One region of the Halobacillus sp. HZG1 genome, then DNA from elsewhere that is predicted to be linked to it. Evidence: predicted binding sites of a transcription regulator. Region 1 holds the regulator's gene; the other holds the start of a gene.

Region 1 (4,682 bases):
GAAGTAGCGGTCGTGGGAGACGATGACGACGGCTCCTTGATAGCCCTGCAGGTAACCTTCAAGCCAGCTCAGTGTATCGATGTCCAAGTGGTTCGTCGGCTCATCGAGGATGAGGACATCCGGACTGGTAAGCAGCAGCTTTCCGAGCGCGAGGCGCGTTTTCTGTCCTCCACTCAAGGAGTTGATCGGTGTATCCCAGTTGAAGTTTTTGAAATTCAACCCGTTCAACACGCCGCGGATATCTGCTTCATACTGATAACCGCCAGCCGTCTTGAAATATTCCTGTTTCCGGTCGTAATCCGCCAGCAGCTGCTGGTAGCGCTTCTGATCGTCGAGCAGGTCGGGGTCCGCCATCTGCACTTCCATGGAGCGGAGTTCTTTCTCCAGGTCCTTCAGGTGTTCAAACACCTTCTCCATCTCGTTCCAAATGGTCTCCTCTGACTGCAGCCCTGTATTTTGGGCCAGGTAGCCCATCGTGGTTTCTTTCGGTTTGAAAATATTGCCCTCATCGTGGCTCATTTCACCAGCCATCATTTTGAGCAAGGTCGATTTTCCTGCTCCGTTCCGACCGACGATGGCGATCCGGTCGTTCATCTGTACTTCCAATTTGATATTCGATAAAATCAACTCGGCGCCGAAACGCTTCGTCAATTGGTTCAATTGCATGAGAATCATGTCGTTTCACCTCAATAAAATCAGTGTATCTCATAGGCGCATCCCCTAGCAACACAATGCTCCTGAAGTATGTGAAATCTTTAACGACTTCCGTTTGATTTTTTGGTAGAATAAGAGTAGTGTTTCAATCAGTACTGTTTACAAAAAGGGGTAGAAGAAAATGGCGGAGTTCAGTCATTTTAATGACCAGGGTCGCGCCCGTATGGTAGATATTTCAGACAAAAAAGATTCTGTACGGACGGCCGTCGCAGCAACAAGTGTACAAGTGAACGAAGAGATTTATCATAAAATCACCAACCATGAGATCGGAAAAGGGGACGTGCTCTCCGTGGCCCAGGTCGCGGGCATCATGGCAGCTAAAAACACGTCCGACTGGATTCCCATGTGCCATCCGTTATCTTTAAAAGGCATCGATGTGTCCTTTGATTGGGATACTGAAGATCAGCCGACCTTACACATCGAGGTTTCCGTCAAAACGAAGGGAAGCACAGGGGTGGAAATGGAAGCGCTAACGGCCGCCTCCGCCACAGCTCTCACGGTTTACGATATGTGCAAAGCGTTAGATAAAGGAATGGTCATCGGCCCGACCTACTTGAAAGAAAAGACAGGCGGGAAGAACGGCGACTACACGAGAAACAGGTAAAGGAGTCCGGTGCTAATGGATATCGAACAAACGAAGATTCCACAGGCGACAGCGAAGCGGCTGCCGCTCTATTATCGCTTTTTGAATAACCTTCATACCCAGGGCAAACTGCGTGTGTCTTCGAAGGAACTGAGCGATGCGGTGAAAGTCGATTCAGCGACGATCCGCCGCGATTTTTCCTATTTCGGAGCACTCGGGAAAAAAGGATACGGCTACAACGTCGAGTATTTGCTCTCCTTTTTCAGGAAAACGCTCGACCAGGATGAAACGACACGTGTCGCGTTAATTGGTGTCGGAAATCTGGGAACGGCATTTTTGAACTACAACTTCACGAAAAACAACAATACGAAAATCGAAATCGCCTTCGATGCGAACGACGAGCGTGTTGGTTCTGAAGTAGGTGGAGTCGGGGTCGAGCACATCGACGACTTAGAAGAAAAACTCGGCGACATTTCTGTTGCCATTCTTACGGTTCCCTCATCTGCTGCGCAAGGGATTGCCGACAGATTGGTGAATGCGGGGATCTCCGGAATCCTCAACTTTACACCGGCGAGAATCAGCGTGCCATCGAATGTCAGAGTCCATCATATCGACCTTGCCATCGAGCTGCAGGCTCTCGTTTATTTCCTGAAGCATTATCCACTGAACGAAGGGGAAGTAGAGGAAGACCAATAAGAAGGACATACGAGTGTGAAATCATTTTGGTTTCTCACTCTTTTTTTAGGAGGAAAGGGTTTGGAAACATTATCGTTTGGTTCAGAAACAGAAAGATTGGTCATTAGACCGCTTGAGAAAGGCGATTATGAAAGCTGGCTCCAAGGATATGAGGAACGTTTTCCTTCCAGGCGCCGCCATGATGAAGGCCGTCTTGATATGAGTGTTTGTACGAAAGAGTGGTTTGATGAGCTCGTGGAGAAACATCAGCAGTTGGCGATGAACGATACCGCCTATGTCTTCGGTGTTTTTCTGAAGGAAGACCGTACCCATGTGGGGATGATCGATTTTTCTACCTTAGTAAGATATGATTTCCAGTGGGGAAGAATCGGGTATGCGCTGCATAATCAGCATTGGGAGAAGGGTTATGGCAAGGAAGCGGTTGCTGAAGCGTTAAGGATTGCTTTTGATCAATTGAATTACCACAGGGTCGAGGCCCATATCAATTTGGATAATGCGCCTTCCATCAAGATGGCAGAGAGTATCGGCCTTGAGTATGAATGCACCCGGAAAGGGTTCATCCATGAGTTTGGGGAATGGACGGACAACTTGATTTATTATAAAAATGCAGAATAAAAAAGAAGCTCAGCCTGACGCTGAGCTTCTTTTTATGTTATTCGGTATTTTCTTTCCAGCTTTTGTCCATGAGCATCTTACCCGGCCACGTGTAGGCCATGATGCCGCCGTCAGCGGTGATGTCTTCACCTGTCACATACGAACTCTCATCAGAAGCAAGGAACAGGGCGATGTTCGCCATTTCTTCCGGACGTCCCAGGCGTCCCATCGGAGTAACCCATTTATTCGCTTCACGGAACTCCCGGCCTTCTTCTTCCTGCTTGGACCCTGCAAGTTCCTGAACGAGCGGCGTTTCGATGGTACCCGGAGAAATCGAGTTGACACGGATGCCTTCCCGCGCATAGTCGATCGCCATCGCTCTTGTAAAGTTGGTGATGCCGCCCTTAGCTGCATTGTATCCGGAGCGGTCGAGATCTGCGGCCTGGCCGGACATGGATGATGTATTGATGACAGAGCCTCCATTTTCAAGCATGAGGGGGAGAATGTATTTGCTCGTCAAGAACGTACCTCTCAAATCGACGGCAATGATTTTATCAAAGAGTTCCACAGGATATTCGTGGACCTTTCCGCCTTCCTGATCGACGCCCGCATTGTTGAACAGGATGTCAACTTTCCCGTAATGCTCTTTTACGTAATTGGCGAACTGCTGGACACTATCCACATCAGAAACATCAAGCTCGACAGCTTCTGCTTTTCCACCTTCGTTCTTTACTTCATCCACGGTTTTTTGTACTTCTTCTACGTTAATATCCCCGCAAACGACCGTTGCACCTTCACTGGCAAATCGTTTAACGGTTGCCGCTCCTATTCCTGTAGCCGAACCGGTAACGACGGCAATTTTATTATCTAAACGTCCCATATTAAAAGAACCTCCTTCTGTTCGTTGCTATCACTCATACCCGCTCTCAGAATCCCTGTAAACCTCCATGAGAACAGAAGGCGCTTACAGTCGAAACATGCGGAATCATGGTTAACGAACAGCTCAGGTGGTATAGTAAATACTAGTTCGCGTATCGAAAGAAAGCGGGTGAGACGATTGAGTAAACTGCCTCATAAATGGCTCGTGGTCGTGTCGGTCCTTTTCGGGACATTCACGGTCATTTTGAACAATAGTATGCTGAACCCGATTCTGCCGCGCTTCATCGAGATTTTTGAATCCGATGCCGTTGCAGTCGGGTGGATTTTAACGATCTTCATGGTATCGATGGGGATGACAATGCCGCTTACCGGCTATTTCGGTGACCGGTTCGGAAAAAAGAAAGTGTACCTCGTCGGACTCTGTATTTTCCTTGCAGGCTCCACGCTCGGATTCTTTTCATCGACGCTAGGTATGGTCATCTTATCCCGGGCGATCCAGGGAATGGCAGGTGGATTGATGATGCCGATCGCCATGGCGCTCATCTTCAACTCTTTCCCACGCTACGAGCGGGGACTTGCCGTCGGCGTGTACGGTGTTGCCGCCATGGTCGCACCAGCCATCGGACCGACCATCGGTGGATTTCTCATCCAGTATCTCGACTGGCCGTGGTTATTCGCCTTCAACATTCCGTTCGGACTGACGGGACTTATTTTATCTTCAAAATTTCTTGAACGTACCGAAACGGACCCGACGAAGCGGTTTGATCTCGTCGGTTTCCTGATTATTGCGGCAGGCATCGGATCGGTGCTGTTTGCCTTAGGAAGGGGAAGGACGCTTGAGACGTTGTTCGATCCGTTGAACATTGCATTGATTGTGGGTGGACTGATCGCCATCGTCCTTTTCGTTTTTTACGAAAACCGTCAGGAGGATCCACTGCTGAACTTATCCGTCTTCAAAGTGCCGACCTATTCCGTTTCGATCGTTGTCACTTCAGCCGCATCCATCGGCTTGTTCTCAGGGATTTTCCTGCTGCCATTACTGATTCAAAATGTGTATGGTCTAAATGAAGTCATGACTGGACTCTTATTCCTTCCGGCTGCTGCCGCGAGTGGAGTGTTCATGTCCATCGGTGGACGGATTCTCGATAAAAAGGGACCGAAATACGTCGTGCCACCGGGCCTTACCATCATGGCGCTTGCGACCCTTGGGTTGAGC
Region 2 (4,682 bases), on a different contig from region 1:
GGAATGGTTTGGATTGCTTGAATGAATTGACACAGTCACTTGAAGATTTGGGCTTGATTATCGACCGTGGCATGTATGACTTTGACACTTGGATTGCCGGCATGAGACAGTCACCTTCCGTTGAGGAAACGCCTGAAGTGCAGGACGAATTACAGTTCAAGTATAAAACTCTGGGAAAACAAGCGGGAGAAGAAACCATTGCGCTTAAACCAGAAACTTCGTTTAAGAAGTTCGACGAAAACCATACATCATCGAAACGGACGCAAATAAAATAAAAAAATGACCTGCCTCTTTATTCAAAAGAGCAGGTCATTTTTTATGAATTTTTTTCTTTCCGATGTAGACCCACATAACTACGTAAGTGGTAAAAAGCAATAGCAAAAACATAGGGGCAGATAGCACATCACGTATAATCACCGTCGCATCACATCCTTTCTATTTTAAACTGTCCAAGGGAAATGGAAAGAATGCATAGAAAAGGACAATGATCGGAACAGATACGAGAAGAGCCCGGACTGGGTTTCTATAATGAAGATAAAGGACGCCGAATAGTACGGCATTTAAAGGAATATTGAGCCAGTTGTTCCACCCATGATCGTAGACATACATCCCTTTCAGTGAAAACAGCCATTCCAAAACCGTATAAAACGCAACCCAGACCGTAATATAAATAAACTGGCTGCTCCTCGTTTGGGGAAAACGCTGCAAATAGATAATTAAGCCGACAGGGCAGATGAAAAAAGTGAACGCCATATTGATGATGGAATGATTCAGCCACTCCATCGTTATCCCTCGGAATGCCCACAGCGTGTGGTTGTAATAAAGGAAATTATAGGTCATGTTGACAGCAATGAAGAATAGAATCGTCGGATATTGCTTCCCTACCTGCTTCCAGTCAACAAATCGATAAGCAAAAAGGACCCACACCACAATAACTAATAATAAATACATCTCCCACCACTCCAAAGAATCAATTATTCCCATTCTTCACCCACCCCATCCCCTTTATACATGCGCTTTTAATTACCAAAAATACCCACACCAGGTCATCCAAAGGTGTGGGAAATAATGTAATAAGCGCAAAAAAAAAACGCCTGCTTCGTTTCGCTTGGGAGCGATGGAAGCAGGCGTTTTTTAAGGTGGTTTACCTTAGAGTATATGGTTTAATAGGCAAGTGCGAATAGTCCCTTGATATGGGAAAGGTAGCGCACGTTACTCGCTTCTTTCATGACAGAAGCCGGAAGACCTTTCAATGGTGTCTGGTTGGCACCGATGAAAGCAACCGCATCTTTACGGCCAAGGCTTGCAAGTGTACCTGAATTGACAGGTTCAAACTCTTCAAAGCTCTTGTCTTCAAGGAAGGCATATAGGTTATAACCGACGGTGTCACCCATCTGCCAAGCGATTTGTGCTGTCGGTGGCTGTGGACGTTCCTCACCTGGTTTGAAGTAAACCGCACTGTCACCAACAACAAATACGTCTTTGTGAGATACGGACTGAAGGTAATTGTTCACAGACGCACGCCCGCGATTCACTTCAATACCGGATTCACCGACAAGTGGATTTCCTGCAACTCCGCCTGTCCAAACAAACGTGTTCGCTGTCAGCTTACGGCCGTCTTTCAACTCGATGACGTTTCCTTCTACATTCGTGACAGGAAGTTCTGTCAGGAATTCTACGCCGCGCTTTTCAAGACTCTTCGTTGCTCTTTCAATCAAGTGATCAGGAAGCATTGGCAAAATTTTCGGCATCGCTTCTACAAGGGTAAGCTTGATTTCATCAGGGTTAACGCCATATTTTTTAGCCATTGCTGGTGTTTCATCAGCCAACTCACCGACAAGCTCGACACCAGTCAAGCCACCGCCTCCAATGACGATGTGTGCATCAGCTTCGTTATTGGACGCTGCATAATCACGGATACGAGCTTCCACATGTTCACGGATTTTGTTTGCATCTTCCGCAGATTTAAGAACCATGCTGTGTTCCTGTAATCCTGGGATGCCGAAGTAGTTGGTTACACTACCCAGTGCCACGACCAAAGCATCATAGAACAATTCAGAACCATCTTCCAGTGAAATCTTTTTGTCGTTGACAGAAAAGGACTCGACCGTTGCAACCTTAAGGTTGATGTCTTTTCCTTTCAACAACTTTTCAAGAGGAAGTGCTGCCGCCTGCTCAGAAATGTTTCCTGCTGCTAAACGGTGCAATTCTGTAATGATTTGGTGTGTCGGAGTTTTGTTAATGATTGTGACGTTCGCTTCGGAAGCGTCCATGTATTGGCGCACAGACAACGCAGCAAGAAGCCCGCCGTAACCGCCGCCTAAAATGACGATTTCTTTTGACATGTTGATTCCTCCATTTCCTACTCTTTGTGATTGCGTTCAGCAGATACTTTTAAGTATGCGTTGACGAAACGGAACATTTTCTGAGCCTGAGGGTCTTTCAACATCTTCATCAAGCCGAATAGTCCGATGACTTCTGAGCTGCTTTCCGCATGATCTTTCGCTTCGATTGCGTTCTGCGCTACTTCTTTCACGGTATGTTTGAGAGGCTCAGCCACTTCTGACATGAACTCAACCGTGTCTTTTTTCAGAACTTCATCCGTCGCAATCGATTGAACGGTGTCGTAGGAGCTTGAAAGAATCTTCACCAATTCGGTAAGCTTCGGAAGCTCTTTCACAAGAACAGTCAAAGATTCCTGTACTTCAGGTTCCAGTAGTTGGTCGAGCAGTTCACGCTCGTCACGAGCAACGTTTGTCTGCCCGTCTTTTTCTGTTGTGAATGAATCTGCCATATCCACTTCTCCTTTTTTGAGCCCGGGGCTCATTTTTTTATAAGTAAATAACTAGTACAAGCAACGAAAGCTCTACCTGTTATAAAACAGTAAGAGTGCCATTTTATAGCTAACGTTACTAGAGTAAAATATAATCTTGTGAAGCACAACACATTCTGACAAAATAAACGGTTACATCTATAATTTTTTTCAAAATCGCTGTTTTTTTACAGCATTTTCAATCAAAAAGACGGATTTATCACTCTTATTATCATTCGCTAAAGATATTTTCTCATACTGTCATATACCTTTTTTAAATGAGGAAAGGTTCTCCATACAAGAAAGAGGCTAACCATGGACCCGATTAGCCTCCTCCAACAATGTTACGGTAGATCGTTACCGGCAGCGCGGTAAAGCTCGTACCATTCTTCTCTGGACAATACAATATGAGAAGCTTTGGCAATGTCCTGCATTCGCTGGGTGTTCATGGACCCCACGACAGGTTGAATGTTAGCAGGGTGACGCAGAATCCAGGCAATGGCGATGGCAGAATCCGTCACGTCATACTTCCCAGCAAGTTCCTGCAGCTTGGCATTCACTTCCGGAAAAGCGTCATTCCCTACAAAAGGACCTTCAATCATTCCGTGCTGGAATGGCGACCAGGCTTGAACCGTTATATCATTCAGGCGGCAGTATTCCAAAACATTGCTGTCCCTGACGATGGCCGGGTCGTTCTGCATGTTCACATTGAATCCAGCATCAATCATCGGTGTATGGACGATGCTGAGTTGCAGCTGGTTGACGATCAAGCTGTCGCCCACATATTTCTTCAGCAGTTCCATCTGCATCGGGTTTTGGTTACTGACGCCAAAGTAACGTACCTTCCCACTTTCTTTCAGTGTGGCAAACGCTTCAGCTACTTCTTCCGGCTCCATCAAAGCGTCCGGACGGTGGAGTAGAAAACTATCCAGGTAATCTGTATTCAACCGCTTCAGACTCCCGTCTACAGACTCCAGAATGTGTTCTTTAGAAAAATCGAAGAAACCATTGCGAATGCCACACTTCGATTGAAGCATGATGTCCTCACGTGACACATCCGTCGTTTTGAGGGCGTCAGCAAATACGAATTCCGATTCGCCTTTTCCATAGATGTCCGCGTGATCAAATAAGTCGACCCCATTTTCGACCGCATTTGTAATCACTTCCGACGCATCCTTCGTGCTCAGTTCACTCATTCTCATACAGCCGAGCGCAATCTCCCCGACTTGTAAATCACTTTTTCCTAATTGAATTTTCTTCACAATGCTTCCACCTTTCATTCCAAACCTATCTTTATCTTATCACTTTCCCTCAAAACCTTAAGAAATAACGCTTACCAGTAAAAGGAGTACCAGGTCATCCAGATTCTGGATGACCTGGTACTCCTTTTATTTCCAATAATCCTCATTCCCTTATATACTTTAAATAAGATCGATCATTTCAGAGGAGGAACTTTGTATGGGGAACATGGAAACACTGAACCAATCGAACTTCAAAAAAGGCGCCTATTCGTTTTACGAAGAGCTTCGAGAGAGTCAACCGATTTTTCCAATGAACAATGATGGCACGAATCACTCCTGGATGATTACAAAGTACGATCACGTGAAAGAGCTGTTGAAATCACCTAGTTTCATTAAAGACCAAAGCAAGTTATTCTCATCTTCCACCCAAGACACGGGCGAAAATGACTTCAACATCTTCCAAAACATGATGCTCGACGTGGATCCGCCCGACCATACACGCCTTCGTAAACTTGTCCAACCTTACTTCAACCCTAAGACCATTAAACAATTGGAACCAAGGATCCGTGAAATTGCAGATGATCTGTTGAACCAGATGAAACAAAAAGATACCACGGTGGATTTAATTG

Evidence for each region. The regulator Rex, encoded in region 1, represses fermentation and respiration genes when NADH is low (regulators of the CRP and FNR family bind a similar motif). The targets are predictions, from matches to a motif close to TTGTGAAATATTTCACAA.
Region 2: a site for Rex is predicted at 2,931-2,948, ahead of VKA52_RS17735 (DUF1641 domain-containing protein). Genes of this name have one in related genera too.

The regions. Positions count from the first base shown of each region.
Region 1 is NZ_JAYLVQ010000064.1:5,917-10,598, forward strand. It holds gene VKA52_RS12185 (ABC-F family ATP-binding cassette domain-containing protein) at 1-675, opposite strand, end outside; gene moaC (cyclic pyranopterin monophosphate synthase MoaC) at 836-1,318, shown strand; gene VKA52_RS12195 (redox-sensing transcriptional repressor Rex) at 1,334-1,993, shown strand; gene VKA52_RS12200 (GNAT family N-acetyltransferase) at 2,054-2,608, shown strand; gene VKA52_RS12205 (SDR family oxidoreductase) at 2,646-3,467, opposite strand; gene VKA52_RS12210 (MDR family MFS transporter) at 3,645-4,682, shown strand, end outside.
Region 2 is NZ_JAYLVQ010000082.1:108,471-113,152, reverse strand. It holds gene VKA52_RS17750 (hypothetical protein) at 1-275, shown strand, start outside; gene VKA52_RS17745 (CBO0543 family protein) at 436-984, opposite strand; gene VKA52_RS17740 (NAD(P)/FAD-dependent oxidoreductase) at 1,164-2,345, opposite strand; gene VKA52_RS17735 (DUF1641 domain-containing protein) at 2,363-2,794, opposite strand; gene VKA52_RS17730 (aldo/keto reductase) at 3,157-4,074, opposite strand; gene VKA52_RS17725 (cytochrome P450 family protein) at 4,271-4,682, shown strand, end outside.